3 regions of the Methylobacterium sp. Leaf100 genome follow, and region 2 is predicted to be linked to each of the others. Evidence: predicted binding sites of a transcription regulator. Region 2 holds the regulator's gene; each other region holds the start of a gene.

Region 1 (9,693 bases), on a different contig from region 2:
CTGGCGGTTGAAGTACGTCTCGTTGAGGAAGGCCGGCACCAGGGCCAGGGCCACGAGGAGGATGAGCCAGGGCGCATAGGCCGCCAACCCGATGGCGAAGGCCGCGAGGGTGATGAGGTCCTGGCCCTGGCCGAAGAGCTGGAACAGCAGGTTCGAGCGGCCGGTGACCTGCCGGCGCGCCCGCTCCAGGCGGTCCTGCTGGGCCGCATCCTCGAACTGGGCGAGATCGAGGTCGGCGGCGTGGCGCATGAGCCGGAGGCTGGCGGCGTTGCCGTAGCGATCGGCGACCAGGCCGTCGACGAGGGTGCTGGCACGGCCCAGAAGATCGGACAGGATCGCCAGTCCGAATTCGAGGACGACGAGTCCGGCGAGGTGCCTCAAGGCCGGATCGGCCATCCAGGCGTCGATGCCGAGGCCGATGGGGTGCGGTCGGGCATGTTCGGCCACGATGGCGTCGAGGATGAGTTTCGCCACGTAGAGCATCGACACGGGCAGGCTCGCCCGGGCGAGCCGCAGGGCGAGGCTCGCCGGCAGCAGGCGCGGGCTCGCGGCGTAGACGAGGCGGGCGAGGGCCGGCAGATGGCGCAGGGCGCCGAAGCGCTCGGCGAGGGCACCGTCCGGCGGCGCGGTGGAGGGAGCGGGGTCGGGACGGGGTGCTGGCATCGGCGCGGACCATGGCGGGGCCGGGCCCATGCGTCGATCCCGGCCGGCGGTGCCGGGCTGTCGCAGGCCGTGGCGCCGGTGCCTTGAGAGATCGGACTATCCCCGTGCGATCGGACGGGTGGCAAAAGGGGCTTTTATCGACAGGAGATTGCCGCCCGTCGCGTCCGCGCCGGGGCATCGACCTGTAACCCATGATAAACGAGGGATCGTTTCTCGTATCCGAGGCCGCCACCGAATGCTCAGCGGTTCAGCCTTCCTGCGGGTCGTGGTTCTCCTGATCGTGGCGGCCGGGCTGGCTGGAATCGTCCAGCGCTACTGGTCGCCCGCGACCGTCGACCCCGATCCGGGGCCCGCGGCCGTGCCGGTGGATCCACCGCGCACCGTGCGCCGTGCCGACCCTGCGCCCGTTCCGGCAGCCCCCCCGGCGCCCGTCCAGCCGATACCGCAGGCCCCTGTCGCATCCGCCGCTCCGATGCCCCCTCCCCTCGCACCGACGCCCACGCCCCCGACGCCGTCCGTGCCCGCCAGATCCGCCCCATCCGCCCCCCTGACGTTCGAGCCCTCGATCGCCGCGGGCGAAGGGGAGGTCGCCAGCGCGTCCGACAATGCCGGCCCGCGCGCCATGGCCATCGCCGATCTCAACACCGCGAGCGTCGCCGAGCTCAACGGGCTCAAGGGCGGGGGCATGATCGGCCGCTCCATCGTGCAGAAGCGGCCCTACGCGTCCGTCGATCAGCTCCTGTCGAAGCGCGTCCTGAGCCGGGCGACCTACGAGCGGATCAAGGATCAGGTCACGGTGCGTTGAGGATGCGGGACGGGTAGCGTCGGGCGCGGCGGGTGCCTACACTGACACCGCGGCGACGCCAGCCGTATCGAGCCCAGGACCGACCATGTTTGCGCAAGCCGGTGGCGTGACCTTCCGCGAGGATCTCGGCGTCGAGGAGACCACCGAGACGGACAACATCGTCCGCTGGGACGGCGAGAAGCTCTACGTGGAGCACGACATCTACCACAACGGCCAGCTGGTTCACCGCAAGTACCGCAAGACCGTCACCGAGCCCGTGGCCCGCGCGCTCCAGGCGATCATCAACCGCGCCCAGCAATAAAACAGGCGTTGCGGCGCCTCGCCCACATCTCGGACCTGCATTTCGGCCGAACGAACCCGGCCGTGGTCGAGGGGCTCATCACAGAACTCAACCGCGATCGTCCCGACCTCGTCATCGCGTCGGGGGATTTCACCATGCGTGCGCGCAGGGTGGAGTACGCGGCGGCCCGGGCCTTCCTGGCACGCCTCGACGCGCCGTGGATCGCCGTGCCGGGCAACCACGACATCTCGCCGTTCCACCTCGTGCAGCGCTTCCTCCGGCCGTTCGCGCGCTACCGCCGCTACATCGCGCCCAGCACGGAGCCGACCCATCTCGACGACGAGATCGGCATCGTCTGCCTCAACACAGTGCGGACCTGGGCGCCCGAGGCCGACTGGTCGCAGGGCAAGATCCGGCGGCGCCAGATCGTGCAGGCCGAGGCGCGGCTCGCCGCCATGCCGGCGCACGTGTTCCGGATCGTGGTGGGACATCACCCGTTCATGCCGCCGCCCTGGGACGAGGAAGCCCGCCTCGTCGGCCGCGCCGACTTGGCGCTCGCCGCGTTCCGGCGCCAGGGCGTCGGACTGACCCTCGCCGGCCACCTCCACCGGCACTACGCCCGGTTCGCCGAAGCCGACGCCTCGGGTGCTGCGAACGACACGGTGGACCGGGGCGTCATGCGGGGCCGACGCGGGCATCTGCTCGCGGTCCAAGCGGGTTCGGCCACCTCGACCCGCCTGCGCGGCTCCGAACCCAACGCCTACAACCGCATCGTCATCGCGGACGGCGCCGCCACCGTGACCGTGCGGCTGTGGCATGGCAGCGGTTGGCGGGACGCCGAGTAGGTTCCTCGGTGACCGGCTATTTGCCGATCCAGTCGTGGCCGGCCACCACCGCCTCGACGGGACGCGTCCAGGTGCCGGGCTGGTCGGTCGCGCCGGAGCCCAGGGCGCACTGTACCATGACGCTGTCGCTCCAGCGGCCGTACTTGTAGCCCACCGCCGGCAGCAGCCCGACGCGCACGAACCCGCAGGCTTCGTGCAGGCGCAACGAGGCCTCGTTCTTCGCGTCGATGTAGCCGATCATCTGGCGGTAGCCGCCGGCCGCGCAGGCCTCGATGAGGGCCGGCAGCAGGCGCCGGCCGATGCCGGCGTGCAGGTGCTCGTGGTGGACGTAGATCGAGTGCTTGAGGGTGTAGCGGTAGGCCGGCCGCTTGCGGAACGGCACCGCGTAGGCGTAGCCGGCCACCACCCCGTCGCGGTCGGCGACGAGGTGCGGCAGGCGCTTCTTGCGCATGGCCTTGCGGCGCTTCTTGAGGTCGTCCGGATGGAGCGGATCCTCCTCGAAATCGCCGACATCGCCGACCCCGCGCCGGATGTGGTGGGCGTAGATGTCCACCATGTCCGCCACGTCGGCATCCGACGAGGGTCGGATGACGAGGTCGGGGTCGCCGGCCAGCGCCGGCATCAGCGGGTCTCGCGCATGACATACGTGTGGAACCGGATGGTGCCGTCCGGATCCACGTTGCGGAACACGCCCTGGATCTCGGCCTCGAACCCGGGGAACAGGTTCGCGGAGCGCTCGAACATCTTGAAATAGTCCAGCATGGGTTTCGCCCGCTCGTCCAATCGCTCGCCCGGCAGCACCGTGCCGATGCCCGGCGGGTAGACCAGAAGCAAGGTCGTCGCCACGCGCCCTTCCGCCTCCGCGATGGGCACGTAATCGACGTTGTTGCGGGTGAGCTGCTGGACCGCTTCCTTGGGCGTCATCACCATCTCGGGCAGGTGCCCCGGCTCGAACTGCTTGCGCTGGAGGGCGCTGGTGCCGGCCTCACGGTGGAAGGCGTGGAAATCGGCGCAGAGATCGCGCAGGCGCACGCCCTTGTAGCGGTTGGGCCGGCGCCGGACGAACTCGGGCATCGCCTCTTCGAGCGGCACGTTGTCGTCGTGCAGGCGCTTGAAGGCGACGAGGCCCGAGATCAGCGTGCCGGCCTTGGAGGATTCGACGCCCGGCGTCAGCAGGAAGAGCAGCGAGTTGAGGTCGTTCTTCTCCGGCACGATACGGTTCTCACGCAGGTACTGGGCGACGATGGGCGCGGGCACGCCGTGCTCGGCGTATTCACCTGTACGCCGGTCGAAGCCCGGGGTGAGCACCGTGAGCTTGTTCGGGTCGGTCATGGCATAATCGGGCACCACGTGCGTGAAGCCGTGCCAGGCCGCGCCCGGAGTCAATTCCCAGTACTTGGCGTTGCTGGCGAGTTCGTCGGTGGAGATGCTCTCCCACGGCACCTTGCCATCCGGGCCCTTCACGGTGTCGGGCACGAAGGGGTCGAAGAACCAGCGGCGGAGGGGATCGCCCTCCTTCTCCTCGAACTCGCGGCGGATGGCCCGGACCTTCTTGCGCCACTCGATGCCGAGCCGAATGGTGTCGTCCCAGAGGACGACGCCGGAGCGGCCCTTCATCATCTGCGCGCCCACATCGAGGGAGGCGAACAGGGGATAGAACGGCGAGGTCGAGGCGTGGACGAGGAAGGTCTCGTTGAAGCGCCGGTGCTCGATGCGGCGGGTCTGGCCGCGGATGTGGCTGTCCTTGGTGTGGATCTGCGAGGCCTGGGAGAAGCTCGCCAGCTGCTTGTGGGTCGATTGCGTGGCGATGATGCCCGGCGAGGTCTCGTCCAGCCCCTTCAGGCCCATGGCGAAGCGCCCGGCGAAGAGCGGGTGGAACTTCATGAAGCCCGCCCAGGCCTCGTCGAACAGGATGTAGTCGCAGAGGTGCCCGATCCGATCGAGGATCATCTGCGCATTGTAGATCGTGCCGTCGTAGGTGCATTGCTCGACCACCGCCACGCGGAACGGGCGCTCGCGCTTCCACGCGTCGGGGTCCTTCACCAGGGGATTGGTGCGGATCTTTTCGCGGATCGCCGTCTCGTCCAGGGCCTCGGCGTACATGGGGCCGATCAACCCGAAGCAGTTGCGATCGGTCTCGAGGAACACCGGTACGGCGCCGCCGAGGAACAGGGCGCCGTGATGCGCGGCCTTGTGGTTGTTGCGGTCGAACAGCACGAGGTCGCCCTCCGCCACCAGGGCCGACAGCACGATCTTGTTCGAGGCCGAGGTGCCATTGAGGACGAAGTAGGTCTTCTCCGCCCCGAAGATGACGGCGGCTTCCTTCTGCGCCTTCAGGGCGGGCCCCTCGTGGACGAGGAGGTCGCCGAGATCGAGGACAGAATTGTCGAGGTCGTCGCGAAAGATCGCCTCGCCGAGGTGCTCGACGAAGATGCGGCCGATGGGCGAGCGGTTGTAGAAGATGCCGCCGTTGTGGCCGGGACAGGTCCAGAGCTGATTGCCCTGCTCGGCGTAGTCGACCAGCGCGCCGAAGAACGGCGTTTTCAGGGTCTCGGCGTATTGCTTCACCCGGCTGACGAGGCCGCGGGCGATGTATTCGGGGGTTTCTTCGGCAAGGAAGATGTAGCCGTCGATGAAGTCCAGCACCTCGACGGGGATGTCTTCCAGGCGCTTGCGGCGGACCATGATCACGATGGGCATTTCCAGCCCGCGTTTCCGCATCAGGTTGATGAGCGCCGCCGCCTTGCCGTCCAGCCCGCGCTTGCCCCAATCCACCACCATGCAGCCGATGGCGGCGTCGGTCTGGACCGCGATGGCCGCATCTTCGACGCGCCGCGCCCGCACCACCTCGAAGCCGAGCTTCTCGATGGAGGTGAGGATTTGCTGGACGCGCACGCCCTCGAGATCGTCCGGATCGAAGTTCGGCGCGCACATCAGCACGGTGAAGCGGCGGAAGAAGTCCATGCGGGAAAAGGCTCCGTGGTGTTTGGCGCGCACCGTTCGCGACGGGACGTGACGCTTCGATGACAGTTGCGGAGGGGCGGCGGCTTTTCGAGGGCGACACGGCCGGGTTCGGCGCCGGCGGCCGGCGGCATCACCCATAGACCGATGGCGCACCGATCGCCCGTAGCAGCACTGTCACACGCGCCTGCTCTAACGCCAGCGATCGGGATTCGAGCGACGGGCGGGACGGCGGCAATGGATCAGGGGCAACGGGCAGGCACCTTCGACATCGAGGCGATCCGCCGTGAAGTCGCCGACGATTTCGACGAAGAACTCGAAATGGAGATGGAGGAGGAGCGTCTCGAACGCCTCGCCGATGCCGTCGGGGACGGTCCACGCGCGCCGCAGATGGACCGCAGGCGCTATTTCCGCGAGCTGTTCCGGCTCCAGCACGAGCTGGTGCGCCTGCAGGATTGGGTGCAGGCTCAGAAGCTGCGCGTCGTCGTGATCTTCGAGGGCCGGGATTCCGCCGGCAAGGGCGGGGCGATCAAGCGCATCACCCAGCGTCTCAACCCCCGCGTCTGCCGCGTCGCCGCCCTGCCGGCCCCGAGCGAGCGCGAGCGCACGCAATGGTACTTCCAGCGCTACGTGACCCACTTGCCCGCCGGCGGCGAGATCGTGCTGTTCGACCGCTCCTGGTACAATCGCGCCGGCGTCGAGCGCGTGATGGGCTTCTGCACGCCCGACGAGGTGGAGGAGTTCTTCCGCTCCGTGCCGGAATTCGAGCGCATGCTGGTGCGCTCAGGGATCATCGTGCTGAAATACTGGTTCTCGATCACCGACGAGGAGCAGGAGCTGCGCTTCACCATGCGGATCCACGATCCGCTGAAGCAGTGGAAGCTCTCGCCGATGGATGTGCAGTCGCGCCGCCTGTGGGAGGATTACACCAAGGCCAAGGAAGTGATGCTCGCCCGCACCCACATCCCCGAGGCGCCGTGGTGGGTGGTCGAGGCCGTGGACAAGAAGAAGGCCCGGCTCAACTGCATCGCCCACCTCCTGTCGCAGATCCCCTACGGCGCGGTGGCGCACCCGGCCGTCCAGCTGCCCGAGCGCGAGCGCCACGACGACTACGCCCGCCAGCCGGTCCCGCCGGAGATGTTCGTGCCGAGCCTGTTCTGAGACGACCGCCCCCGGGTTGATCCGGGCCGCCGGGATGGGCAGACCCGGGGCTGGAATTCCACGCGACCCCGGACCCGCCATGACCAGCCCTGCGCGCGACACCGACGAGCTCCTGTTCACGCAGGACGGGGCCGGCATCGCCCGCCTCGTCCTCAACCGGCCCCAGGCCCGCAACGCCCTCACCTTCGCGATGTATCAGGGGATCATCGACCGCTGCGCGCGGATCGAGGCCGACCCGTCCGTGCGGGTGCTGGTGATCACGGGCGCGGGCGAGAAGGCGTTCGCGGCCGGTACCGACATCGCCCAGTTCCGCGGCTTCGCCTCGGCCCAGGACGCCCTGGACTACGAGCGGTTCATGGACCGGGTGATGGGTGCCCTCGAGCGCCTGCGGGTGCCCGTCATCGCGGCCATCGCGGGGGCCTGCACGGGCGGCGGGGCGGCCATCGCGGCGGCCTGCGACCTGCGGGTCGCCACCCGCGACGCGCGCTTCGGCTTTCCCATCGCGCGGACGCTGGGCAACTGCCTGTCGCTCGCCAACCTGAAGCGCCTCTCCGGGCTCGTCGGCCCGGCCCGGGTCAAGGACATGATCTTCACCGCCCGCCTCGTCGGGGCCGAGGAGGCGCTGGCCATCGGCCTCGTCGGCGAGGTGGTGGCGGATGCAGATGCCCTCGCGGTCCGCGCCACCGAACTCGCCACCCTCGTCGCCGGCCACGCGCCCCTCACCCTCCACGCCACCAAGGAGGGCCTGCGCCGGCTTCAGGACGCCGACGACACGGCCGGCGAGCGCCCCGGTGACGACCTCATCCGCCTCTGCTACACGAGCGCCGATTTTCGCGAGGGAATGGAAGCGTTCCTGGGCAAGCGGGCGCCGGATTGGCGGGGGCGGTGAGAACCGGTCACTTCGGCGGAACGTCCTGGAGCATGGCACGCCGAAGAATCGCGTTCAGCTTCGTCTGGTAGCCGCGCCCGCCCGTCTTGAGCCAAGCGAGCACGTCCGCGTCGAGGCGAACGGTGACCTGAGCCTTGATCGGACGGTAGAACGGATTGCGCTGGGCGTTGGCGAAGAACGCCTCCGTCAGCGGCGGGATATCGCTGTAGTCGATCTCGGAATCCGGCGTCGCGGCGAGCGCCTCCAACTCCGCGCGTTGTTCCGGCGTGAGGGCGGCGGGCCGGGGCAGGTCGAGTTCAAAGATGACGGGATCGGTCTCGTTCATAGCGCTTGCGCTCCTGCCGGTCGGCATGTCTAGCCGAAATGATGCGAACGATCTCCGTTCCATCGTCAGCGTCGAAGATCGTGTGAGCGACCAGCACCATCATGACGCCATCCACGAGGCCGATCGTCTGCTAGCGATACTCACCGTCCTCGATCCGATCCTGCGAACTCGATGCGTAAGGATCGGCAGAGACTCGGGACGCAACCTCGAAGCTGATGCGATGCTTACGCAGATTGCTTTCGGCCTTGGCCGCGTCCCATGCGAAGCGAATCGACTTGCAAAAATGTAACGACAATTTTGTCGTGACACAATGGGGTCGATCTGTGATCAGACGCAAGCGAACGGCCCGAACCAGAGGTCCGGGCCGCCCAGCCGTTTCGAGGCTGGTTCGCCCTAACGCGTGGAGGGCAGCAGCCAGTTCGGCAGCCACAGGGCGATGCCGGGGACGAGGCAGAGGATCAGGATCGCCACCGCCATCAGCATCACGAAGGGCAGCGTGCCCCAGATGATGTCCTTCAGCGGGATGTCGGGGGCGATGTTCTTGATGACGAAAATGTTGAGGCCGACCGGCGGGTGGATCAGGCCCATCTCCATGGTGATGGTCATGACGACGCCGAACCAGACGAGGTCGAACCCGGCGGCCTTCAGGGGCGGCAGGATGATCGGCGCCGTCATCAGGATGATCGAGACCGGCGGCAGGAAGAAGCCGAGCAGGATCACGAGGCCCAGGATCGTCACCAGCAGCACCCAGGGCGAGAGCTGCAGCGCCACGATGGCGTTGGCCGCCGATTGCGAGATGTGGAGGTAGCTCATCACGTAGGCGTAAAGGAGCGACATGCCGATGATGAGCATCAGCATGGTCGATTCCCGCAAGGTGGCGGCGAGGATCGGGTTCACGTCCTTCGGGCGCCAGACGCCGTAGATGACCGCGATGAGGCCGAGCGCCAGGAGACCGCCGAGGCCCGCCGTCTCGGAGGGCGTGGAGTAGCCGCCGTAGAGGGCGACCATGACGCCGGTGAGGAGCACCACGAAGGGCAGCACCCGCGGCAGCGTCGAGAAGCGCTGGCGCATGCTGTAGGTGTCCTCGGCGAGGATCGGCGAGGCGGTGCCGTTGCGCTCGAAGGCGTCCTTCGCGGCCGCGTATTCGGCCCGGAAGCGATAGACCGACCAGGCGGCGAACAGGCCGACCAGCAGCAGGCCCGGCCCGATACCGGCGAGGAACAGGCGCCCGAGCGACTGTTCGGCCGCCACCGCATAGAGGATCATGGTGATGGAGGGCGGCAGCAGGATGCCGAGGGTGCCGCCGGCGGCGATGATGCCGGCGGCGAAGCCCGGCGAGTAGCCGCGCTTCCTCATCTCCGGGATGCCCGCCGAGCCGATGGCCGAGCAGGTGGCGGGCGAGGACCCCGCCATGGCGGCGAACAGCGCGCAGGCGAAGACGTTGGCGATGCCCAGCCCCCCGGGGATGCGGTGCATCCAGGCGTGCATGGCCGAGTAGAGGTCCTGGCCGGCTCGTGAACGGCCGATGGCCGCGCCCTTCAGGATGAAGAGCGGGATCGACAGGAGTGTGATGGAGGCCATCTCCTCGTAGACGTTCTGCGCCACCGTATCGAGGGAGGCGCCCGGCATGAAGAAGTACATGAATGCGAGCGCCACGAAGCCCAGCGCGAAGGCGATGGGGATGCCGGCCAGCATCGCGCTGAGGGTGGCACCCGCGTAGAGGAAGCCGATGGCCGCGACGCTCATGGGTGGGGGCTCGTCTTG
Region 2 (9,693 bases):
TGATCGACACGGCGGCGCGCATCTACGCCACCCGCCTCACCGAGGCCGAACTCTCCGACATCGCCACCTTCTTCCGGTCGCCCGCCGGCAAGCGCTACGTCGAGACCCAGCCCCAGGTTCTCGACGGCATCGTCCAGGCCATGCAGGGCTGGACCCAGGAGGTCTCCGAATACGTCATGGTGCGCGTGCGGGCCGAGATGGTGAAGCGCGGCCACCAGCTTCAGTAAGGCGCCTCGGCGCCGCGGTGCGATCAGGCTTCTTCCCGCGCATGTCCCCGCGCATGTCCCTCGGCGAGCGCCTGCGCGGCACCGGAGCCCTCGCCCTGGCCGCCCTCCCCCTGGCGATGGTGGCGGCCAACCGCTCGAGCCCGGCGGTGATCGGGCTTGCCGCCCTCCTCTTCCTCGCCGCCACCCTGATCGAGGATCGGCGCGCCGCCTGGACTACCCTCGCGGCCCCCTTGCGCACGGGAGCGGGGCTCACAGCCCTCGCCTTCCTCGGCTGGTGCCTCGTCTCCATCGCCTGGAGCCCGTTTCCCACCCTGTCCTGGCGCACGACCGGCGAGTTCGGGCCCACCCTCCTGGCCGCCTACCTGCTGGCACGCCTCGCACCGGGCCGGATGCCGCCCGGGACGGCCATGGCCGCCGCCTGGATGCTGGGCCTCGCCGGGCTGGTTCTCGTGGCGGACCTCGCGACCGACCTCGCTCTGCGCAAGGCGCTGGGCACGCGGGTGGCCTACTTCATCTACAACCGCCCGGCCCTGACGATCCTGCTGGTCGCCGGCCCCTTCGTCGCCCTGCTCCTGCGCAGTGGGCACCGGCTGACGGCCGGTCTCATCGGGGTCGTGTCCGCCGTCGCGATCCTGCGCTCCGTGAGCGGCGCCGCCGCCCTCGGGCTCCTCGCCGGCACCGGCATGGCCCTGGCGGCGTGGGGCCTGCCCCGGCGTGCCGGCCTCGGCCTCGCCGGGGTCGCTTTGGCGCTGGCGGTGGCGCTCAGCCCCGTGGAGGGCGATCTCCTCCATCGCCTGATGCCGGAGGCGGCCCATGAGCGCCTCGTCCAGAGCAGTTCGCGGGCGCGCGTCGCCATCGCGCGGAGCTTCGGCGCGGCGGTGGCAGCCGATCCGTGGCGCGGGGCCGGCTACGGCACGGCCGGGCGCTTCGCCTGGACGCCCGCGGCCGACGGCATCGCGCCGGAATGGCACCGGATGCTGGCGGTGGGCCATCCGCACAACAGTTTCCTGCAAGTCTGGGCCGAACTCGGGGTCATCGGAGCCGGACTGATGGCGGCCCTCCTGTTCCTGACGCTCCGCGCCATCGCGGCGATGCCCCGCTTCCAGGCGGTGACGGCGCTCGGCCTCCTCGGCGCGGCGGCGGCGGTCGCCTTCGTCGAGCACGGCGCGTGGCAGGCCTGGTGGGTGGCCGGTCTCGGGGGCGCCGTGACCTGGTTGCGCGAGGGGTGGCTGCAGGAAGGCGGGGCCGAGACGGGCTGAGGCTCAGGCCGCCGCCGCCTCGACGCGGTTGCGGCCGGCATTCTTGGCCCGGTAGAGGGCGAGGTCCGCGCGCTTGAGCATGTCGGCCGGTCCCACGTCCTCGGGCCGGCGCCAGGACACGCCGATGGACACGGTGACGCCGATGGCCCGGGTGTCGCGCTGGATCGAGAACGGCACGGCCTCGATCCGCTCGCGGATGCGCTCGGCGATGGCGTGAGCCTCGGGTGCCTCGGCGTCGGGCAGGATGATCACCACCTCCTCGCCGCCGTAACGGGAGACGATGTCGATGCCCCGCGTGTGCGTGCGGATGCGATCGGCGAAGGCGCGCAGCACTTCGTCGCCGGCCTCGTGGCCCCAGGTGTCGTTGATGGTTTTGAACCGGTCGATGTCGAGCATAAGCGTCGCCACCGGGCGGCCGCGCAGCGCCGCCTCGGCGAACAGGGCACCGAGATGACTGTCGAGGTAGCGCCGGTTGTGCAGGCCCGTGAGCCCGTCCATGATCGCCAGCTCCATGGAGGCCTGGACGGCGCCCCGCAGGGTATCGGAGAAGCGGCGGCGGCGCACCTGCGTGCGGACGCGGGCCACGAGCTCGTTCCGGTCGACGGGGCGCATGAGGTAGTCGTGCACGCCGAAATCGAGGCCCCGCACCACGCGCGCCTTGTCGTGCGGCTCGGCGATCATCACCACCGGCATGGCCCGGGTCCGGTCGAGGGACCGTAGCTGGCTGCACAGGCGCAGGCCGTCGAAATCGGCGAGATCGAGGCTGACGAGGGCGAGGTCGAAACCGCCCTCGGTGGCCAGCACCAGGGCCTTGTGCGGATCGGCCTCGACGGTGACGCTGTGGTGCTGGCCGAGCGCCGTCGCGAGGCGGTCGGCGGAACTCGCGCGGTCCTCCACCAGCAGGATCGTGGCGTTCTGCCCGGTCTCGGCGGTGGCGAGCGCCAGGGGGTCGCCCATGCCGAAATCCCGGGAGGCCAGGGCGCGGCTGCGCAGCTCGTCCGTCACCGCCTTCAGCCGCACGAGGCTGCGCACGCGGGCGAACAGGGCGATGTCGTCGATGGGCTTGGTCAGGAAGTCGTCGGCGCCGGCATCGAGGCCGCGCAGGCGGTCGGAGGGCTGGTCGAGGGCGGTGACCATCACCACGGGCAGATGGGCGGTGTTGGGGTCGTTCTTGAGCCGGCGACACACCTCGAACCCGTCCATGCCGGGCATCATCACGTCGAGGAGGACGAGGTCGCACAGACCCTTGGCGCAGATCGCCAGGGCATCCGGGCCGTTCATGGCCGCCAGCACGTCGAAATACTCCAGGGAGAGCTTGGTCTCCAGGAGCTTCACGTTGGGGAAGAGATCATCGACGATCAGGATCCGGGCCGACATCTGTCCTCACGCGTTCGGATCGAAGGGGACACGCCCGATCAGACGGATATGCCGGGTCACGACGACTTGCCGTCACCGAGATATTGACGGACGGTGGCGAGGAACTTGGCGACCGAGATCGGCTTCGACAGGTAGGCCTCGCAGCCCCCCTCGCGGATGCGCTCCTCGTCGCCCTTCATGGCGAAGGCCGTGATGGCGATGACCGGGATCGACTTGAGGTCGTCGTCCTCCTTCAGCCACTTCGTGACTTCGAGGCCGGAGACCTCGGGAAGCTGGATGTCCATCAGGATGAGATCGGGCCGGTGGGCGCGGGCGAGTTCGATGGCCTCGATCCCGTTGGCGGTCTTGAGCGTTGCGTAGCCGTGCCCTTCCAACAGGTCGTTGAAGAGCTTCATGTTCAGCTCGTTGTCCTCGACGATGAGCACCGTCTTTGTCATGGCCCATTGTTCCCGGCGTTCGAGCGGCTCATTGTTCTTCGAGGCATGGCCCGCGCAATGAGATGTAACGGATACATGTTGACGAAACGCAAATCCGCCAATGACCGTGATTCGGCCGAGCGCCTCGCCCTGGCGATCCTCGCCTGGATGGCCACGGACGACGAGCGGCTCTACCCCTTCCTCAACGCCACCGGGGTGACCCCCGACACCCTGCGGGCGAGCGCGCAGGATGCCGGATTCCTGGCCGGGCTCCTCGACCACGTCATGGGCGACGAAGCCACCCTGATGGCCGCGGCGGAGGCCCTGGCGGTGCCGCCCGAGCGGATCGCGGCGGCCTGGGGCCGACTCTCGCCCATGGAGTTCGACGACGGATTTTCGGATCAGGGGACGCGGGGCGACGACGTCTGACGGCGCCCCGCGTCCGCCCATTCGAGGCAGGTCCGCCCGACCGATCGATCGGAGCGGTGGACGGGCCACTCCCGTCGCGGTGAGAGGGGCGCCTCCGCATCATCCGCCCTGCCGGCGGATCGACGCCGCTCCGGGAGCCGATGCCCTCGCGCTGCGCCCGACCGCGTTGGGTCGGGCCACATCGCGAGGCCTTCGCTTTGCCGCGCTCTTTTGCGCCGAACCGGCATCCACTTCGGCGGAGAGTGCTCTAGGACTTGCAGTCGGTGGCGGCCGGGAGCTTGTCGAGGCGGCTGAGATTGCCCGCCACGGCGAATTCCCCGTAATCGAGGCGCAGGTTGCCGCTGACGCCGTTCTCGTAGAGGTCGAAGGTCAGCACGTAGATCGGCGTGCGCTCGCCTTCGCCGGCGGTGAAGTAGCTCAGGGTCACCGGCCAGTGGGTCATGCCCGCCATCTCCCCCTCGCGCAGGGGCTTGTCGCGGTCGGCTTTCGGCTTCGCGGCGCCCTCGCCCGCGGCTTCCTCCTGAGGCGCCCCTTCCTTGACGGAAGCGGTCGTGGCCGGGCGCCCGATCACCGCCAGGGTGTCGTAGACCTTCCGGCCGTCGTCGGTGCCGTCGTAGACCTTCACCGAGAGGGTCGTCCGGCCCTCGCGCGCCGCCGCGATGAGGCGGCGCATGTGGACCGTCGGGAACAGCACCTCTCCGCTCGCCTGGAACCCGTCGCGCTTGGGCTCCTTCAGGCGAACCTTGAGGGCATCGGCCACCGTCTCGGCGGTGCCGTCCACGGATTGGCCGGGCGTGCCGTTGAGCAAAGTGCTGACCTTGAAGCGGTAGCTGCGCCCGTCGGCGCTCTCGAAGGTGGTGTTGCGCAGGTCCGAGGTGCGGCTGCCGGTCTCGCCGCTTTCCAGCACCGTCACCTGCCGGGTCTGCATCGTGTAGCCCTTGCAGGCGTCGCCCGAGAAATCGATGACGATGCGCCCGCGCGCGCTCTCCACCGCCCGGGTGCCGCCGCTCTGGGCGAGCGACAGGTCGTAGACCGCGCGGTGGCTGGCGAGGGGCACGGGCTCGGCGGCCGACGCCCCGCTGGCGGACAGGATGAGGCAGGCCGTGGCGCGGGACAGACGCATGAAGTCTCCTGCCGGGGGGTTGGCGGGGTCGGACCGGCGCACCGTTCGGCACGCATGGACTGCCCGTCAGATAGGCCGCCCGTCACCCACCGGCAATGCGAGTCCCTCGCGGCGGAGAGAGCCGGGCACGGCTTTGCGAACTCGTCCTTGCAAACCTGGGTTTGCAAACTTGGCTTTGCCAACTTGGCTTTGACGGTGAAAACCCCGTCGCCCGCCCGAACGCGGTCAAGGCCGCTCTTGCCTCGGACTCGGGCGCTCCTGTACGGTTCGACCGTCGCCGAAGAGAGCCCGAGGCGAACGTCACCTGTCCGGTCCCGGGACCTTACGCTGCGGAGCTCCGCCGCCGGTCCTTCGCGCCCGTGATACATGCGGTGATCGGTGCACGATGTCGGAGGGGGCGATGACCGAAACGGTTCCGAGCTGGTCGGACGAGCGCGTCGATCTCCTGCGCCGCCTGTGGCAGGACGGCCTGAGCGCGAGCCAGGTCGCCACGCAACTCGGTGGCGTGACCCGCAACGCCGTCATCGGCAAGGTCCATCGTCTCGGCCTGTCCGGCCGCGTGGCGAAGGGGCCCGACACCCTTCCCCGCAAGAAGCCGGTCCGCGAGGGCGCGGGCCAGGAGCCCGGACAACCGGAATCCGCGGACCACGAGACCGGGCATCGGGACACCGAAATCCAAGGGCTCGGGATCGATGCCCCCATGCTCGGGACCGTGGGCCGGGACAGCGAACCGTCCGGAACCGCGGCGGTCGAGGCCGGATCCGTCGTCGCGATGCAGCCCGCTCCCGCGGATACGCGCGCCGCGCCGGTGCCCGTGGCCCGGATCGAGGCCGTGGGCTTGGCGGCCTCGCGCAGGGTCACGATCATGGATCTGCGCGAATCCATGTGTCGCTGGCCCCTCGGGGACCCGACGTCGCCCGATTTCCACTATTGCGGCGACCGCGCCATCACCGGCCTGCCCTACTGCACCCACCACGCCCAGATCGCCTACCAGCCGGCGGCCGAGCGCAAGCGCGACCGCAGGGTCGGCGGATTTCGCTGAGGCGATCGCGATCGTCGTGCCGCCGGGACCCCGAGCGGGTCACGCTCCGCGCTTGCGGCCGGCGCGTCACTCGGTGCCGGCGAACATCTCGTCGAACGAGTAGCCCGAGCCCCGGACCGTGCGGATCGGGTCGCTCTGCCGGGGCCGGTTCAGGGCCTTGCGCAAACGCCCGACGTGCACGTCCACGGTACGCTCGTCGATGTAGACGTCGTGCCCCCAGACGCCGTCGAGCAGCTGCTCGCGCGAGAACACGCGCCCGGGACTGCGCATGAGGAATTCGAGGAGCTTGAACTCCGTCGGACCGAGATGGATCTCGCGGCCCTCGCGGCGGATGCGGTGGCTGAGACGGTCGAGCTCGATGTCGCCGGCCACCAGCAGGTTGGCCACGTGGGCCGGCTTGGCCCGGCGCAGGAGGGCGCGCACGCGGGCGAGCAGTTCCGGCACGGAGAACGGCTTGACGATATAGTCGTCGGCCCCGGTGCCGAGGCCACGGATGCGGTCGCCCTCCTCGCCCCGGGCCGTCAGCATGATCACCGGCAGGCGCTCGGTCTCCCGGCGCGCCCGGATCCGGCGGCACAGCTCGATCCCCGACAGGCCGGGCAGCATCCAGTCGAGCAGCACGAGGTCGGGCACCTGCTCCTGCATCCGCAGGTCGGCCTCGTCGCCGCGCGCGGCGGAATCGACCTCGAACCCTTCGGCCTCGAGATTATAGCGCAACAGGAGGGTCAGGGCCTCCTCGTCCTCGACGATGAGGATCCGCGTACTCATCACAACCGCCCGCTCATGCGGCCCGGAACCCCGCCCGACCCATGGCGGGGCGGGCAGGGCTCGAACCCTTGGTCTTTCGCGCCCTCGACGAGGGCTCCCCTCAGGCGCCCGTGGTCAGGCCGAGGGGCGGCATGTCCACCGTGGCGTAGTTCGAAGCGTCGTTCTTGGGACGATCGCTCTCCGCCAGGCTGTTGGCGCCGGTGACGAGGTAGTGAATCGTCTCGGCGATGTTGGTGGTGTGGTCGCCGATACGCTCGATGTTCTTGGCGACGAACAGCAGGTGCGTACAGAACGAGATGTTGCGCGGATCCTCCATCATGTAGGTCAGGAGTTCGCGAAACAGCGAGTTGTACAGGGCGTCGATGGCGTCGTCGCGCTCCCATACGTCGAGGGCCGCCTTGGTGTCGCGGCTGGCATAGGCGTCGAGGACGTCCTTGAGCTGCTCCTGCACCAGGTCGCTCATGTGCTGGACGCCGATGACGATCTTTTGCGGCTGGATCTGGTCCGCGATCGCCACCACGCGCTTGGCGACGTTCTTGGCGAGATCGCCGATGCGCTCGAGGTCGTTCGAGACCCGGATCGCCGACACGGTCTCGCGCAGGTCGATGGCCATGGGCTGGCGCCGGGCGATGAGTAGGATCGAGCGCTCCTCGATCTCGCGCTGCAGGGTGTCGAGACGGTGATCGGCGGCGATGACCGCCTGGGCCAGGGGCACGTCGCGGCGCACGAGGGCGTCGCTCGCCTCCGTCATCATCTTCTCGGCGATGCCGCCCATCTCGGAGATGGACCGCCGCAGGTCTTCGAGGTCGGTGTCGTAGGAACTGACGATGTGGTCGGGCATGTCGCACTCCTCGGTCAGGTCTCGTTCGGGGAACCCTGCCACAGGGCGGGGTGGGGCGGGCTGCGGCGGAGGAGCCGCCCCCTCTCCCAAGAAATCAGCCGAAGCGGCCGGTGATGTAGTCCTGGGTCTGGCGCTTCTCGGGGTTCATGAAGATCCGCGTGGTCGGACCGAACTCGACGAGTTCGCCGAGATACATGAACGCCGTGAACTGCGAGATGCGCGCCGCCTGCTGCATGTTGTGCGTGACGATGACGATGGTGAATTCGGACCGCAGCTGCTCGATGAGCTCTTCGATGCGGCCCGTCGAGATCGGGTCGAGGGCCGAGGTCGGCTCGTCGAACAGGATCACCTCGGGGCGCTGCGCCACCGTGCGGGCGATGCACAGGCGCTGCTGCTGGCCGCCCGAGAGGCCCATGCCGGACTGCTTGAGCTTGTCCTTCACCTCGTCCCACAGGGCAGCCTTGCGCAGGGACTCCTCCACGCGCACGTCGAGGTCGGCTTTCGGCAGCTTTTCGTAGAGGCGCAGGCCGAAGGCGACGTTGTCGTAGATCGACATCGGGAACGGCGTCGGCTTCTGGAACACCATGCCGATGCGCGAGCGCAGCTCGTTCAGGTCGACCCTGGCGTCGAGGACGTTCTGGCCGTCGAGCAGGATCTCCCCTTCGGCGCGCTGGTCGGGGTAGAGGCTGTAGATGCGGTTGAAGGTGCGCAGCAGGGTCGATTTCCCGCAGCCCGACGGACCGATGAGTGCGGTGACCTGCCGGTCGTGGAAGTTGAGGTTCACGGATTTCAGGCCGTGGAAGGTGCCGTAGTAGAAGTTCAGATCCTTCACGGCGATGCGGACGGGGGAACTCTCGTCCGCCTTGTGGCGGCCGGTGAGCTGCGCGGAGGTGATCCCGTTGGCGGCGTTCATCGGTTGCGGGTCCTTCAGGTCGAACGGGGGCGGGGCGAACGGGGCGCGGATCAGCGCGCGCGCTCGCTCTTGATGACGAAGCGGGCCACGATCGAGAGGGCGAGGATCGTGACGGTGATCAGGAGGGCGCCGGCCCAGGCGAGCTGCTGCCAGTTGCCGTAGGGCGAGAGGGCGAACTGGTAGATCATCACCGGCAGGTTCGGCACGCCGCCCATGAGGTTGGGTGAGAACCAGCTGTTGTTGTTGAGCGCCGTGAACAGGAGCGGCGCGGTCTCGCCGGCGATGCGGGCGAGCGCCAGGATGATGCCGGTGACGATGCCGGCGGAGGCCCCGCGCCACGTGATGGCGGTGATCACCTTGGAGGGCGGGGCCCCGAGCGCCGCGCCGGCCTCGCGCAGGGTCGAGGGCACGAGGCGCAGCATGTCCTCGGTGGTGCGGACGATGACCGGGGTGGCGATGATGGCGAGCGCCACGGCGCCGGCCCAGCCCGAGTAGCTCCCCATGGGCCGCACCATCAGGGTGTAGACGAACAGGCCGATGAGGATGGAGGGTGCCGAGAGCAGGATGTCGTTGAGGAAGCGGATGAGGTCGGCGAGCTTCGAGTTGCGGCCGTACTCCGCGAGGAAGGTGCCGGCCATGACGCCCACCGGCGTCGCGACCAGGATGCCCAGGAAGGTCATCACCAAGCTGCCGAGGATCGCGTTGGCGATGCCGCCGCCCTCGGAGCCGGGCCCGGGCGTCGGCTCGGTGAAGAGGAGCGGCGAGAACCCCTTCACGCCCTCGATGATCAGCATGGCCAGGATCGAGCCGAGCACGAGGATGCCGATGAGGGTCGCGACCGTGCTGGCGCCGATGAGCAGCTTGTCGGCGACCCGGCGTCCCGAGCGGACCCGGCTCGCCTGGAGGGGCGGCGCGGCGGTGACGGTGTTGAGCGCGTCCATGGTGGTGTCTCCGGCCGGACTCAAGCGACCTTCACGCGCCGGACGAGCAGGCGGGCGACGATCAGGACGAGGAAGGTGATGACGAACAGGATGCAGCCGAGCGCCATCAGGGAGTTCAGCTGCAGGCCGTCGGCCTCGTTGAACTCGTTGGCGATGCGGGACGCGATGGTGGAGCCCGGATCGAACACCGAGGCCGAGAGGCGGTTGGCGTTGCCGATGACGAAGGTCACCGCCATGGTCTCGCCGAGGGCGCGGCCGAGGCCGAGCATGATCGCGCCGATGATCGAGACCGAGGCCTGGGGCACGAGGACGTGGCGCACCACCTCCCAGGTGGTGCAGCCGATGCCGTAGGCGCTC
Region 3 (9,693 bases), on a different contig from region 2:
ATCCGCCACGTATACGGGAGGAGCCTGTGCGGTGGTGGCCGACACGCCGTGGGCACCCATCGGCGTCACCATCTGCTACGACATCCGCTTCCCGGCCCTGTTCCGGGCGCTGGCCGAGGCCGGCGCCACGATCCTCACGGCGCCGGCGTGTTTCACCCAGCAGACCGGCGAGGCCCATTGGCACGTGCTGCACCGGGCCCGCGCCATCGAGACGGGATCGTTCATGATCTCGGCGGCGCAGGGCGGCCATCACGAGGACGGGCGGGACACCTACGGCCACTCGCTCATCGTCGATCCCTGGGGCAAGGTGCTGGCCGATGCCGGCGGAAACGAGCCCGGGGTGATCCTGGCGGAGATCGACCTGTCCCGCGTCACCGACGCCCGTGCGCGGATACCGGCCCTCCTGCACGCCCGGCCGTTCACCGTGGAGCGGATCGGGCATTCCGCCTGATCCCGACCCGAGTCCGCCCATGATCCGGTACACCCTCGTCTGCGATGGCAGCCACGCCTTCGAGAGTTGGTTTCCGTCGAGCGAATCCTACGACGACCAGGCCGCGCGTGGGCTGGTGGCGTGTCCGGTCTGCGGATCCGCGCGGGTGGCCAAGGGAATGATGGCCCCGGCCATCGCCCGCACCGATCGTGCGGTGGCTCGCAGTCCCGCTGCCGATGTGCCCGAGGTGACGCCAGTCCCCGCTCCTGCGCCGACACCCGTGTTCTCGGAGCCCGAACAGCGCGTTCGCGCGCTCATGCGAGCCGTGCGCGAGCACGTCACCAGCACTGCCGACGATGTCGGCACGGCGTTTCCCGAGGAGGCGCGCCGGATGCATTACGGCGAGAGCCCGACCCGCCCGATCTACGGCGAAGCCAGCCTCAAGGAAGCCCGAGCCCTCGTCGAAGAGGGTATCGAGGTGGCGCCCCTACCGCCCGCCCCCGACGACCGGCACTGACCCCATCAGCGCTTCGCGGCGGCCGTGCCCGAAATGGACGCGAGGACGAACGCCACCACGGCGTTCCAGCCGGCGAGCGAGACGCCCAGGAACCGCCAGGCGGCGGTGGAGCAATCGGCCACCCGCGTGGTCTCGAGGGTCGCGCGGAAATCCGTGACCGTGGCGGGTGCCGCCCCGGTACCCCCGCCGCAATCCGTCGGACCGGCCCAGAGCGCCCACTCGGCGCCGACGTGATAGACGCTCAACCCGGCGCCGTAGAGCAGCCCGAGGGCGGCCAGGCCCAGGGCAACGCGGCTCAGGCGTTCCGGAAGCACGAGGGCGAGGATCCCGAGGGGGATCGCCGCATAGTACGGAATGCGCTCCTCGAGGCAGAGCTTGCACGGCACGTAGCCAAGCACGAACTGGAAATAGAGCGCCGCCGCCAGGGTCACCACCGCGCCGACGACGAGGATCAGGGCGCTCCGGCGCAGGCGCAGCAGGGTCGCGTAGTTCATCTTACAGAAGCACCTTGAACAGGACGAAGCCGAGGATAATCACCGCGACCGCGATGGCTGCGACGACGTTGAGGTGCCGGTCGAGCACCCCGCGGATCTGAACGCCGTAGCGCCCGAGAAGTCCCGCCAGAAGAAAGAAGCGCGCGCCCCGGGTGACGAGGGACAGAACCACGAACCAGAACAGGTCGTAATGGGCGAAACCCGAGGTGATGGTCACGAGCTTGAATGGGATCGGGGTCAGCCCCTTCAGCAGGATCACCCAATGGCCGTACTCGGCGTAGGACGCCTGGAACGTCGCGGCCTTCTCGGACAGGCCATAGACCCGGAACACCCATTGGCCGACGGAATCGAACAGCAGGGCGCCGATGGCGTAGCCGAGCACGCCGCCGGCCACCGAGGTCAGGGTGGTGATGAGGGCGTAGAACCACACCCGGTCGGGCCGGCTCACCGCCATGGGCACCATCATCACGTCGGGCGGTACCGGGAAGAACGAGCTCTCGGCGAACGACACCGCGCCCAGCGCCCACGGCGCCGACGGCTTGCCCGCGAGCGCGAGGATCCATTCGTACAGGCGGCGGATCATGGACGGATCATGGGCTTGGCGGAATCCGGATGGATGGGGTGGAAAAGCACTGCCCTTTGAGCATAGGCCAAAGGGCGTGGCGAGCACGCGGCCGTGGAAAATCGCCACTGGCTCGAATCACGAAGGTGTGCCATGAGGCGTGCATCGCGGGCGTGGTGGAATTGGTAGACGCGCCGGACTCAAAATCCGGTTCCGCAAGGAGTGTCGGTTCGATTCCGACCGCCCGCACCATCGTCACGCTCCGGTCTCCAGAAATCGCCTGATCCAGCCGCCGAGGCGTGGTCCGTCGTTGGCTCGCGCCAGCGAGGCGAGGGCTGCTGCGTGCACCGCCGGCTCGTGCGGTACCGCAGGGCTGTGGCCGGCGACGAGGGCCAGGGCGTAGTCGGACGCGAATTCCGGGTGGACCTGGAACGAGATTGCGCGCCGGTCACGGTAATTGAGGATGCCGTACGGCGTGAAGCTGCTGCCCGCGAGGGTCAGGGTGCCGGGCGGCGGCTCCAGAACCTGATCCTGATGGATCGCCGGGACGGCGATTTCGGTGACGTCGTCCATCCAGAGTGCGCGTGCCTGGACCCGGTAGGTATGCAGGCCGATGCCCCAGCCCTTGGGCGATTTCGCCACCCGCCCGCCGAAGGCGGCGGCCATGACCTGATGACCGAAGCAGATGCCCACCAGCGGCGTTTCGGGCGGCACCGTGCGCAGGAACCCGATGAGGGCGGCGATCCAGGGCAGCGGTTCGTAGACGCCCGCTGGGGACCCGGTGATGAGGTAGGCGTCCTGCTCCGAGGGGTCCGCCGGAAGGGTCCCACGCGCGACGGCATAGTGCGTATAGGCATGGCCGGGCCCGACGAGATCGGCCACCATCCGCCCGTAGGACGGGTAGCGGTCACTCAAGCGCTCGGGCGGATCGCCGGTCTCGAGGATGCCGATCTTCATGACGGGCGGCTTACCAGGGCGCCGGCCGCACCGGAAGCTCAGGCCGCCGTCACCCGGGTGCTCAGGCGGGCCGGTGCCTTCGGTCGGATATCCATGGGGTTGCCGCGCCAGAGAACCGCGCCCCGCATCCAGGCGCCGATCCAGATCACCGGGAAGACAGCGTCGCGGACGAGGAAGGCGAGGAGAAGGCGCGGCCCACGATACCATCCAGCTCGAACCGCGAGGCCGTACTCCGCGCTGTACCAGAGGGCGGCCAGAGCGCACAGCCAACCCGCGAGAGTCGTCGATGGAACCGACAGGAGGGCGATGCCGAAGGGCAGGACCGGACCGGTGCCGATCTCGGGTGCGAAGAACGCCGGAAAGGTGACGCGGCGCAGGCGCGCCCAGCGCAACTGGCGCGCCCAGACTTCGGCGGGCTTTCGCCGCCCCAGGGGCTGCTCGAACGGGCTCGCCACGAGATGGACCCGGGCGCCGGCCGCCCGCACGAGCTTCGTCGCCGCCGCGTCCTCGGCGATCTCGGCCGCGAGGGCGCGGATGCCGCCGCGGGCTTCCAGGAACGGCTTGTGCCACAGCATGCTCTTGCCCTGGGCGAAGCCGAGGCCCACGGCCTCGCCTGCATATTGCCAGCGGGCCTGGAGGGTGTTGAGGAACGCGCATTCGATCTCGGCGATGAAGCCATCCGGTCGCGCGCCGATGGGCGTCGAGCAGACGAGGCCGGTGTCGTGACGCCATGCCGACTGGAGCCGCTGGAGATAATCCGGTGGCATCAGGACGTTGGAATCGGCCAACACCACCCAGTCGTGACGCGCCGCCTCCCAGCCGCGGACGCAATTGTTGAGCTTCGGATTGTCGCTGATTCGCTCGTCGCCGACGATGAGGCGGGACGGAATCTCTGGATGAGCGGCCATCAGGCGGTGGAGCAGCGGCACGATGGGGTCGGCCCGGTCGGCCACGCAGAAGATGAGTTCGTAGTCAGGATGCTCGAGGCGAAAGCCCCGGGTGAGCATCTCCTCGCTGAAGGCCTCGAGGCCGCAGACCGGGCGCACCAGGGAGATCGGCGCTTTCGTGGGGAAGATCGAGGCGCCGCGCCGTCCCCCGAGACGCAGACCCGCCAGCCCGAGGCTGGCGAAGTTGATCAGCGTCAGGGCGAGACACAAGATCAGGGCAAGGTCCGTTCCGGTCCAGGCGTCCATCATGTCCGGGTCTCCCGCGCCGAGGCCGACATCGTGCCGCGCCCCGGTCGTCCGAACGGCCCTAACAGCCCCTCGGCTTCAGTCGTATGACAAGGTCTGCGGGATGGGCGGCGTAAGGGCGGGAATGCGGGGGATGGTCCACGGAGCGGAGGCCGCGGGGGCGTGACGGTCCCGCCCATCGTCTATCACCCGGACTATCAGGCGAGCCTGCCGGACGGGCACCGCTTCCCCATGGGCAAGTACCGCCGCCTGTCCGAGATCCTCCAGGCGCGGGGCCTCGCGCCGGGGGGATTCGTGCGTCCCGAGCCGGCGGATGTGGATCTCATCGCCGGGGTGCACGACCGGGCCTACGTCGAATCCGTCTTCGCCCACGACGTCCCGCGCGCCGTCGCGCGGGAGATCGGGCTGCCCGTGGAAGCGAGCGTGGTCGCGCGTTCGCGGGCCTCCGTCGCCGGGACCCTGCTGGCGGCGCGACTCGCCCTGGCGCATGGCCTCGCGGGAAGCGCCGCCGGGGGGAGTCACCATGCCCGCCGCAGCGGCGGGGCCGGGTTCTGCATCTTCAACGATGTCGCCATCGCGGCCCGTACCCTTCACCGGGAGGGCACCATCGCCCGCGCCGTGGTGATCGATTGCGACGTGCACCAGGGCGATGGCACCGCCGATTGCCTGTCGGGCACGCCGGACCTGTTCACGTTCTCGCTCCACGCCGAGAGGAACTACCCGGCCCGCAAGATCGCAGGCGACCGCGATGTCGGCCTGCCCGACGGGCTCGAGGACGCGGCATACCTCGCCGCTCTAGGAGCCCATGTCGGCCCCCTCCTCGATGCGCTCGCTCCGGATCTCGTCTTCTACAACGCCGGCGTCGATCCCCACCGCGACGATCGTCTCGGTCGCCTCGCCCTCACGGATGCGGGGCTGTCCGCTCGGGACCGCTTGGTCGTCGCGGCGGCGCGATCCCGCAACATTCCCCTCGTGGCGGTGATCGGCGGCGGCTACGCAACCGATATCGATGCCCTCGCGGCCCGCCATGCCGGTGTGTTCGAGGCCATGGCGGCGCAGGCCGCCTGAGCGTCACGCCCGGTCCGGGTCGCCTTTGGGAAGATCCCGCGCGAATCGCTCCATGGCGTCGAACAATCGAGCCAGATCCGCACCCTCGATGGTGTGGAAGCCGAGCGTCCGCGTCAGGAGCAGGCCGAGCGTCGCGAAGGTCAGCACCGCACCCGCGCCGGGGCAGCGGGCGACGTCTTCCATCTGGGCGAGGCGGTCCTTCAGGAATGTGTTGAAGCCTGCGAAGGCCTCGGGATTCTCCGCCGATGCCAGCAGGAGGGCGCGGGGAAATCCCTCTTCGTCGGCGTAGACCTGCCGGACATGGGCGATGAGCGCCAGAGGGAGAGCGGCCGGACCGGGTCCCTGAGCCGCCTCGTGGGCCGCGATGCTGTCGCGGATCATCCCGAGCTTGCGCTCGGCCAGCGCCTGGATCAGCGCGTCTTTCGAGCTGTAATGATGCAGCACGCCGCCCTTGCTCAGGCCGGCCTCCGCCGCCACCGCATCGATGGTCAGGGTGCGTGTCCCCACGCGGCGGATCAGGCGCTCGGCCGCATCGAGGATGATCGCCGGGCGGTCTTCGCGCCGCGTGCGCGGTTTGGTCATCACGTTCCTATTTCTAAAAACCGTCTGGACGGTCGGTAAGATAGCCGATAAGGATCGCCACCGATAGGGTCGCGCGAGGGACGAGCGGGAAGCGATGACGGATTTTTCACCGATCCGATCCTGGCCGGCTCTCCTCGGCGCGGCGCTTTTCGTGACCGTGGCCGTCCTTGCCGCAGTTCCCGTCCCCGCGGCGGCCGACGAGAGCGTTCGTTCTGGCGCGGACAGGATTGCCGGCACCGACAGGAGCCAAGAGCTCGCCCTGGTTCGCACGGTGGTGGCCCAGCGCACCACCATCAGTTCGGACCTCATCTTCACCGGGGACATCGAGGCGCAGTCTCAGGTCAACGTCTCGTTCCGCACCGCCGGCAAGATCGCCAGCCGCCTCGTCGAGGTCGGCGATCACATCCGGGCCGATCAGGTTCTGGCGCGCCTCGATCCGCAGGAGCAGCGGGCCAACCTCGACAACGCGAAGGCGGCGCTGACGTCGGCCGAAGCCCTGCTGACGCAGGCCAAGGTCAGCTTCAAGCGCCAGGAAAGCCTGATGGCCGGCGGCTACACCACGCGGCCGAGCTACGACGACGCCGAGCAGCAGTTGCGCACCACGCAGGCGGCGGTGGAATCCGCCAAGGCGGCCCTCGGCACGGCCCAGGAGCAATTTTCCTACACGGATCTCAAGGCCGGGGTCGACGGAATCGTGCTCAGCCGAACCTTCGAGGTCGGCCAAGTGGTCCAGGCCGGCCAGACCGTGATGGTCATGGCGCAGGACGGCCCGCGCGACGCGGTGTTCAACATCTTCGAGGCGGTGCTGGCGGCACCACCCGAAAGCGAGACCGTCGCCGTCGCCCTCCAGGCCGACCCCAAGGTGACGGCGGTGGGCCGCGTGCGCGAAATTTCGCCGAGCGTGGATTCCGCTTCCGGCACCGTGAGGGTCAAGGTCGGGCTCCAAGCGACCCCGCCGGGCATGAGCCTCGGCGCCGTGGTGATCGGCACCGGCAAGTTCCACGCGCGCCAGGCCATCGTCCTGCCGTGGTCGGCCCTCTACCGCTGGCAGGATGGTCCTGCGGTGTGGGTACGTGATCCGAAGGACGGCACCGTGGCGCCGCGCAAGGTCACCCTGGAGCGCTACGCCCCCGATACCATCGCGTTGGCGGGCGGGATCGAGCCCGGCGAGGAAGTGGTCATCGCCGGTATCCAACTGCTCCGACCGGGCCAGGTCGTCGCCGTCGCCCAGACCCTGGGGGTTGCCCCGTGAACCATCACCCCGCTCCTGCCGTCGTGGCTTTCCTCGCGGTCCTCGTCTCGGGGGGCTGCAAGCCGGAGCAGGAGGCCGGTCCGGCCCCTGTTCGCCCAGTGCTGACCACCACGGCCAAATCGGTCGCAACGGAAGTCTTCGGCCCCTTCGCGGGGGTCGTGGCACCGCGCTACCAGTCGGAGATCGGCTTCCAGATCGCCGGACGCATGGTGGCCCGCGACGTGACCGTGGGCGATGTCGTGAAGAAAGGGCAGCGCCTCGCCGCCCTCGATCCCGTCGTGCCGCGCTTCGCCCTGACACGTGCGGAGGCGGACCTCGCCGATGCCGAGGCCCAGGCCGAGAATGCCGGCGCGACGGAGAACCGCCGCCGCAAGCTGCTCGCCGGCGGAAACGTCACCCAGGCTCAACTCGACAGCGCGGTCGCCAGCCGCGACACCGCCCAGGCCCGTCTCGCCCAGGCCCAGTCCAGCCTCCAGAAGGCCCGCGACCAGATCGGCTACACCGAACTCCACGCCGATTTCGACGGCGTCGTCACCGTGCGGTCGGCCGAAGTCGGTCAGGTGCTCAGCGCCGGCCAGGCGGTGCTGACCCTCGCTCGCCCCGAGGAGCGCGAGGCGGTGGTCGACATCCCGGAGGACCTCGTCGGCGCCATGCCGAAGGACGCGGTGTTCACCGTCGCCCTCCAGAGCGCACCCGACGTGACGGCCACGGCCAAGGTCCGCGAGACCGCGCCGTTCGCCGACCGTGTCACCCGGACCCGGCGCATCCGCATGACCCTGCTCGCTCCTTCGCCGGCCTTCCGCCTCGGCTCGACCCTCACGGTCTCCCTCTCGCGGAACGTCGCGCCCCGCTTCGTCCTGCCGGCGACGGCACTGTTGAATACGGATGGCCAGGATTCGGTCTGGCTCGTGGACGCGAGCGGCAAGACCGTGACCCGCCGTCCCGTCACCGTGACGGGACGGAACGGCAGCCGCGCCACCGTCACACAAGGCCTGGCCGCCGGCGACCGCGTGGTCGTCGCCGGCATCCATTCGCTGAGCGAAGGCCAGGCCGTGCGCCTGCCCGACGCCACGCCGTAACCGGTCGGAAGCGAGACTGACCCCGTGAAGAACTTCAACCTGTCGGAATGGGCCCTGGAGCACCGCTCCTTCGTCTGGTTCCTGATGCTGATCTCGGTGATCGCCGGCGTGCTGGCCTACGAGAAGCTCGGCCGCGAGGAGGACCCGCCCTTCGCCATCAAGACCATGATCGTGCAGGCGCGTTGGCCCGGCGCCACCATCGGCGACACCCTCGATCAGGTGACCGAGCGAATCGAGAAGGAACTGCAGCAGATCGACGCCGTCGATTTCAGCCGCTCCTACACCACGCCCGGCCAAGCCACGGTGTTCGTGCAATTGCGCGAGACTACGCCGCCGAAGACGATTCCGGCGATCTTCTATCAGGTCAGGAAGCGCATCGGCGACATCCAAGGCACGTTCCCGCAGGGAATGCAGGGCCCGTTCTTCAACGACGAGTTCGGTGACGTGTTCGGCAACGTCTACGCCTTCACGGCGGACGGCGTCAGCATGCGCCAGCTCCGCGACTACGTGGAACGGGTGCGCGCTGCGGTGAAGTCGGTGCCCAACGCCGGGAAGATGATCCTCCTCGGTGCCCAGGACGAGGTGATCTACCTCGACTTCTCCGTGCGGAAGCTCGCGGGCCTCGGCCTCGACATGAATTCCGTGATCAGAACCCTGCAATCCCAGAACGCCATCACGCCGTCCGGTGTGATCCAGGCCGGGCCCGAGCGGGTCTCCGTAAGGGTCGGCGGGCAATTCATCTCCGAGGACAGTCTCAGGGCCATCAATCTGCGGGTCAACGACCGTTTCTTCCGCCTGTCGGACGTCGCGGAGATCTCACGCGGCTTCACCGATCCACCGACCGCCCTGTTCCGCTTCAACGGCGAGCCGGCCATCGGTCTCGCCATCGCCATGCAGCCATCGGGTAATCTCCTCACCTTCGGCCACGACCTCAAGGCTCGCATGCGCAAGCTCGAAGGCGAGTTGCCCGTAGGCGTCGGCATCCATCTCGTGTCGGATCAGCCCAAGATCGTGGAGGAGGCTGTGGGCGGCTTCACCAAGGCCCTGGTGGAGGCGGTGGTCATCGTGCTCGCCGTCAGCTTCGTCAGCCTCGGCTGGCGCGCCGGCCTCGTGGTCTCCCTGTCGATCCCCTTGGTGCTCGCCATCGTGTTCGTGGTGATGCAGGTGATGGGGGTGACCCTCCAGCGCATCTCCCTCGGCGCCCTCATCATCGCCCTCGGATTGCTCGTGGACGACGCGATGATCACCGTCGAGATGATGGTGGCGCGCCTGGAAGTCGGCGACAACCTCAAGAAAGCCGCGACCTTCGCCTACACCTCCACGGCTTTTCCGATGCTCACCGGCACCCTCGTGACCGTGGCGGGCTTCCTGCCCATCGGTTTCAACGGGTCCTCTGCGGGCGAGTACACCTACAGCCTGTTCGTCGTCATAGCCGCGTCGCTCCTCGTCTCCTGGGTGGTGGCGGTGCTGTTCGCGCCCCTCATCGGCGTGAAGCTCCTGCCGGCAACCATGAAGCACAAGGACCACGACAGGCCCGGTCGCCTGATGCGGATGTTCAC

The links. Region 2 encodes PhoB, which activates phosphate uptake and scavenging genes when phosphate is short. Its sites were predicted from a motif close to TGTCATNNANCTGTCAT; they were not measured.
Positions count from the first base shown of each region.
Region 1: ASF25_RS02685 (Orn/Lys/Arg decarboxylase N-terminal domain-containing protein) is a predicted target of PhoB. The motif match lies at 5,606-5,622, and genes of this name have one in related genera.
Region 3: ASF25_RS00755 (ceramide glucosyltransferase) is a predicted target of PhoB. The motif match lies at 4,229-4,245, and genes of this name have one in related genera.

Region 1 covers NZ_LMMW01000001.1:551,927-561,619, forward strand. The annotation lists gene ASF25_RS02660 (ABC transporter ATP-binding protein) at 1-663, opposite strand, end outside; gene ASF25_RS02665 (helix-hairpin-helix domain-containing protein) at 899-1,468, shown strand; gene ASF25_RS02670 (hypothetical protein) at 1,554-1,769, shown strand; gene ASF25_RS02675 (metallophosphoesterase) at 1,778-2,593, shown strand; gene ASF25_RS02680 (GNAT family N-acetyltransferase) at 2,610-3,215, opposite strand; gene ASF25_RS02685 (Orn/Lys/Arg decarboxylase N-terminal domain-containing protein) at 3,215-5,557, opposite strand; gene ppk2 (polyphosphate kinase 2) at 5,792-6,715, shown strand; gene ASF25_RS02695 (enoyl-CoA hydratase/isomerase family protein) at 6,795-7,604, shown strand; gene ASF25_RS02700 (BrnA antitoxin family protein) at 7,612-7,929, opposite strand; gene ASF25_RS02705 (TRAP transporter large permease) at 8,323-9,675, opposite strand; gene ASF25_RS02710 (TRAP transporter small permease) at 9,672-9,693, opposite strand, start outside.
Region 2 covers NZ_LMMW01000061.1:46,714-56,406, forward strand. The annotation lists gene ASF25_RS18845 (DUF2059 domain-containing protein) at 1-227, shown strand, start outside; gene ASF25_RS18850 (O-antigen ligase family protein) at 269-1,486, shown strand; gene ASF25_RS18855 (PleD family two-component system response regulator) at 1,490-2,863, opposite strand; gene ASF25_RS18860 (response regulator) at 2,920-3,300, opposite strand; gene ASF25_RS18865 (DUF3572 domain-containing protein) at 3,376-3,708, shown strand; gene ASF25_RS18870 (cell envelope integrity EipB family protein) at 3,956-4,831, opposite strand; gene ASF25_RS18875 (GcrA family cell cycle regulator) at 5,232-5,873, shown strand; gene phoB (phosphate regulon transcriptional regulator PhoB) at 5,940-6,641, opposite strand; gene phoU (phosphate signaling complex protein PhoU) at 6,742-7,482, opposite strand; gene pstB (phosphate ABC transporter ATP-binding protein PstB) at 7,577-8,395, opposite strand; gene pstA (phosphate ABC transporter permease PstA) at 8,446-9,336, opposite strand; gene pstC (phosphate ABC transporter permease subunit PstC) at 9,357-9,693, opposite strand, start outside.
Region 3 covers NZ_LMMW01000001.1:176,879-186,571, reverse strand. The annotation lists gene ASF25_RS00785 (carbon-nitrogen hydrolase family protein) at 1-451, shown strand, start outside; gene ASF25_RS00780 (DUF1178 family protein) at 471-947, shown strand; gene ASF25_RS00775 (disulfide bond formation protein B) at 953-1,441, opposite strand; gene ASF25_RS00770 (YqaA family protein) at 1,443-2,024, opposite strand; tRNA gene ASF25_RS00765 (tRNA-Leu) at 2,171-2,255, shown strand; gene ASF25_RS00760 (glutamine amidotransferase) at 2,259-2,960, opposite strand; gene ASF25_RS00755 (ceramide glucosyltransferase) at 2,999-4,156, opposite strand; gene ASF25_RS00750 (histone deacetylase) at 4,316-5,221, shown strand; gene ASF25_RS00745 (TetR/AcrR family transcriptional regulator) at 5,225-5,803, opposite strand; gene ASF25_RS00740 (efflux RND transporter periplasmic adaptor subunit) at 5,898-7,055, shown strand; gene ASF25_RS00735 (efflux RND transporter periplasmic adaptor subunit) at 7,079-8,134, shown strand; gene ASF25_RS00730 (efflux RND transporter permease subunit) at 8,159-9,693, shown strand, end outside.